Regions from separate parts of the Aminivibrio sp. genome, predicted to be linked through region 2. Evidence: riboswitches for the same ligand, from Rfam matches in the RefSeq annotation. Region 2 holds a riboswitch; the other holds the start of a gene.
What was found. A riboswitch is a leader RNA that binds a small molecule or an ion and turns the genes downstream of it on or off. The one in region 2 is predicted to bind thiamine pyrophosphate.
Positions count from the first base shown of each region.

Region 1 (2,376 bases), on a different contig from region 2:
GAGCGCCTCCGATATATGAGCTCCATGATCCTGGGACTGAACGACGCCCTGGTGGAACTCACGGGAGCCCTGGCGGGCTTCACCTTCGCCCTCGGCAGCGGCAAGCTGGTGGCCATGGCGGGAAGCATCACGGGCATCGCCGCCGCCCTCTCCATGTCGGCGTCGGAGTATCTCTCCCAGAAGTCAGAGGAAGGGGACCGAAAACCCCTCAAGGCCGCAGTGTACACGGGCCTCATCTACCTGGGCACCGTTGTGGTGCTGGTCTTCCCCTATATAATTTTTGACAGCCCCTTTGCGGCCCTGTCCCTGACACTTCTGAACGGGGTAGGCATCATTCTGTTCTTCACCTTTTTCATGTCGGTGGTCCGGGATGTCCCCTTCCGGAAGAATTTTCTCGAGATGCTCTCCATCAGCCTCGGCGTGGCGGGCATTTCCTTCCTCATCGGGTACCTCGCCAGGCTCTTTCTCGGAGTGGAGCTCTGACGATATCGGTACGGTCAGAGACGGGTTTTGAGTGAAATGAAGGAGACATCATGCAGACCTTTCTCCCCTACCCCGATTTTTCCGCTCCGCCGAGGTGCTTGATGTCCGCAGGCTTGGCAAGCAGAGGGCGGAGACCCCTACAGCTTCTGAACGGCCTCTCGCCGGAGTACGCCCTCCGGGGATGGCGGAACCATCCTGCCCGGACCATGTGGAGCGGCCATCCCTAAATCAGCAGGTTTCTCTCCCCTCAGGCGCCCTCTCTCAGGGGATATCTTTGCAAAGAGCGCGGAGCAGGATCTCTTCGCCCCGGGGATGGCGAATTCACCGTATGTCCGGCGGTGACGCTCCCGCTGCCTGCGGATTTAGGCGGGTCTCGGGACGGTGACCGGAAAGAAAGAGAAGAGTATAATATCCTCATTCGCATCGGGGGAGTTCGGAAAGGACTGAGAGGGGGCATCACAGCCCCGACCCCTGGAACCTGATCCGGGTCATGCCGGCGAAGGGAAGGTGCCCGTTTCAAGGACATTCCTCCGACGCATATCTGCAAAGGAGGATTTTTTATGCCCGGTGATAAAAACAGGATTCTCGTGGAAGGCTCCCTCGCGGTTGCCCTGTCGGTCGTCTTTTCGGCCCTGAGGCTGTGGACCATGCCCCAGGGCGGCTCCATTACCCTGGAGATGGTGCCTCTCTTCCTTTTCGCCCTGCGGAGGGGAGGAAAGGCGGGATGCTTCGCGGGAGCCGTTTCGGGCATCATGCAGCTCATGACAGGCGGCTACGTAGTGCACCCCCTCCAGGCGCTGCTCGACTATCCGGCGGCCTTCGGCGTTCTCGGCCTGGCCGGGTTCTTCGCGGGCAGCCCCCTGGTGGGGATGGCCCTTTCGGGGCTGCTGCGGTTCGGATGCCACGTCCTCTCCGGAGTGATCTTCTTCGGCAGCTTCGCCCCCGAGGGAAGCAACGTGTGGATCTACTCCTCGGTCTACAACGGCTCGTTCCTTCTTCCCACCCTTGTTGTGTCCGCCGTGCTGGTGCACCTCATTCTGCCCCGGCTTTCGGTCTTCGGGACGGGCAGGCGATAAGCCCGGCCCTGAACAGCATCTTCCGTACTCCGGCGCTCCCGGCGGGAAGGGGAATGGAGGCGAGTTCGTCGCCCCCGGCCCATCTCCCTCCGGGAACGTTCTGTTGCAGGCCGTCCGGGGCAGGAACCACCGTCACCCGGAGAGAGACGCGCCACCGGGTGAAAGAGCACCGGACCAGGCCGAAATCAGCCCCTTCGGTTTGCGAAAGCGCGGGAGGAAGGGGCGGTTCCGCCGGAGGAGCTTCCCAGGGGAACTCTTCGAAGCCGGCCCAGAGCCCCCGGGGAGGACGCTTCCGGAGGTAGACTTTTCCTTCCCTGAGAAGGACGATCATCCGCCCTTCCGCCGTTTCCCCCTTTTCCCTCCCTGAAAAGACGGGGCGGAGCAGGACCGTCCCCCGTTCACGAGCGCGGCAGATCCCTGAAAGAGGGCATTCTCCGCACTTGGGCGACCGGGGAAGGCAGAGAGTGGCCCCGAGCTCCATCACCGCCTGGTTGAAGTCCCCTGGGCGGTCCCGGGGAAGGATGCGGACAAAGGCCTCCCGGACGGCCGCCTCGCCGGCGGAACGATCCACCGGGCTTTCGAGGTCGAGAAGGCGGGAGAACACCCTCTTCCCGTTGGCGTCCACCGCCGGAACGGGAAGGCCGAAGGCGATGCTCGCCACCGCTCCGGCGGTGTAAGGGCCCACGCCGGGAAGGGCAAGGAGCTCCTCGTAGGACTCCGGAAGCCTGCCTCCGAGGGTAGCGGCGATCACCTTCGCCGCCGTCAGGAGGTTCCGTGCCCTGCCGTAGTAGCCCATGCCCTCCCATGCCTTGAGGAC
Region 1 is NZ_JAESIH010000041.1:17,094-19,469, forward strand. It holds gene JMJ95_RS05100 (VIT1/CCC1 transporter family protein) at 1-483, shown strand, start outside; gene JMJ95_RS05105 (pyrimidine dimer DNA glycosylase/endonuclease V) at 534-710, shown strand; TPP riboswitch at 899-1,006, shown strand; gene thiT (energy-coupled thiamine transporter ThiT) at 1,044-1,559, shown strand; gene JMJ95_RS05115 (A/G-specific adenine glycosylase) at 1,516-2,376, opposite strand, start outside.
Region 1: linked by a shared signal. The riboswitch ahead of thiT (energy-coupled thiamine transporter ThiT) and the one ahead of JMJ95_RS06835 (ABC transporter ATP-binding protein) in region 2 are both predicted to bind thiamine pyrophosphate.

Region 2 (2,376 bases):
GCGGCTTCCGTAAAAAAAGAGGGCAAAGGCGGGAGAGGCGTCCGAAGCGGCCCGGAGAAGTTCGGTCTTGTCGCCGATGTTGTCGAGGATAGGCAGGGAGAGCACGGCGGATGCTTCGGGCCGTAGTTCGTCGCCGCTGCCGGAGACAATGAGCCCGGCGGCATTTCTTTCCCGGGGAGGAGTCAGCCCTGCGGAGGCAATATAGCCGGCCGTTTTCTTCCCCGCCATGAGAACAGCGATAAGCCCTCCGAGGGAAAACCCCCAGAGAACGGGGGATGAGACCGAAAATGTACGGCAGAAGCATTCAAAGGCCGAGCACGCGTCGAAGACTTCCATGGAAAGGGTCTTTCCGCGGAAAGCTGTTTTCGCCCAGGAAGTTCTGTCGTCGCCGAAGGTTTCCCTGTCCCTTCTCAGCCGGGAGCTTTCTGCGATGCAGGCGGAAACTCCATGAGCAGCGAGTTCTCCGGCCAGGAAGCCGTACTTGTTTCCCTCCATGGGGGAAGCCCAGCCGTGAACGCCGTGCAGAAGCAGAACCGCTGGTGTGTCCGGGTCACTTCCCCCACGGAAGAAATGCAGGAGAACCTCCCGGTCGCCGAAACTCCCCGGGGCTTTTACCGTGACATACTCCATCCTTTCGGCCTCCTTCATCGTGGTTGGACAAATTATCCCCGTTTCCCTCCCTGTTTTCAACTTTTCCAGTGCCCCTAAATCCGCTGCCTGCGGATTTAGGGGAAAACCGGGAAATTGACAAATAGCCCCGGAAAGAGTATCGTACCCATGACAGCAACTGGGGGAGTCGGCGTGAACCGGCTGAGAGGGAGCTTTTGGGCTCCGACCCCTGGAACCTGATCCGGGTCATGCCGGCGAAGGGAAGTGTGTGTTTTGCTGAAGCAAATGCATGAAGACTTCCGCTCCCGGCATTTCCAGCCGGGAGTTTTTTATGCTTGAAATCAGATCCTTCTCCAAGAGTTTTGAAAGTCGTCCTGTTTTTTCCGATTTCTCCCTTTCCGCCGAACGGGGAAGTTTTACCGTGCTCCTTGGACCGTCGGGATGCGGCAAGAGCACCCTGTTCAACATGCTCATGGGAGTTCTTCCACGGGACGGCGGCCGCATCTCCCTCGACGGCCGGGAAATACCGGACCTGAGAGGCGCGGCGGGCTACATGGCCCAGAAAGACCTTCTGCTCCCCTGGAAGACCATGACGGAAAACGCCCTTCTGCCCGTGATGGTAAGAAGAACGCCCACGGAAGAAGATTTCCGCAGGGTGGCGGATCTCTTTTCCCTGCTGGGGCTCTCAGGCCGGGAAGACTATTTCCCCGGGCAGGTATCCGGAGGGATGGCCCAGCGGTGTGCCCTGGCACGGACGATCCTGTTCGACGCACCGGTCGCCCTCCTGGACGAACCCCTTTCCGCCCTCGACGCCATAACCAGGCGGACCCTTCGTGGACTGCTTCTCCTTTTGCAGTCCCGCTTCGGGAAAACCATCCTCATGGTGACCCACGACGTGGAAGAGGCCCTTCTGTTGGCCGACAGCATCCTGCTGCTCTCCCCTCCTCCGATGAAAATCCTGGAGATTTTCCGGCCGGAAGGAACAAAGGACTCGAGAGAAGATTCGCCGTCCTTCCCGGGGATAAAGCGACGGCTTCTGAATCTCCTCCAGGAGGGTTCCCGATGAGAAAGGCGGCCCTTCCCCTGCTGTTTCTCGTCGCGTTTCTGGCTTTCTGGGAGGTCTTCTGCAGGATGTTCAACCTTCCGCCCTTTCTTCTTCCCGCTCCTTCAAGGGTGGCGCTCGTTCTCGCGACGGAGGCCCCTCTCCTCCTAAGGCACGGGCTGACCACGACCCTGGAAATACTTCTCGGGATCCTTCTCTCCCTTGCGGTGGGCATCCCCCTGTCCATTGCCATGTTTTTCTCTCCCGCTCTCGAAAAAGCCCTTTCTCCCCTGCTGATCGCATCCCAGGCGATTCCGGTCTTCGCAGCCGCTCCCCTTCTGGTGGTCTGGTTCGGTTACGGCATGGGGAGCAAGGTGGCCATGGCGGCGGTGATTATCTTTTTCCCGGTGACGGTGACCCTGCTGCAGGGGTTCAAGAGCTGCGATCCCGACCTGAAAACCCTTTTTTCCGTCATGGGAGCCGGCTTCCTGACGACCCTGCGCCACCTTTACTGGCCCTGGGCCCTTCCCTATTTCTTCGCCGGCCTGAGGGTTGCCGTCTCGGTGGCGGCCATCGGCGCCGTCATCGGCGAATGGGTGGGAAGCCTGGACGGCCTCGGTTTCCTGATGATGCAGGCAAATGCCCGCCTCAGGGTTGATCTCGTCTTTGCCTCTATCGTCGTCCTTTCGGCAGTCAGCCTCTCCCTGTGGGGAGCCGTCTGCTTC
Region 2 is NZ_JAESIH010000047.1:2,791-5,166, forward strand. It holds gene JMJ95_RS06830 (alpha/beta hydrolase) at 1-630, opposite strand, end outside; TPP riboswitch at 780-889, shown strand; gene JMJ95_RS06835 (ABC transporter ATP-binding protein) at 941-1,675, shown strand; gene JMJ95_RS06840 (ABC transporter permease) at 1,672-2,376, shown strand, end outside.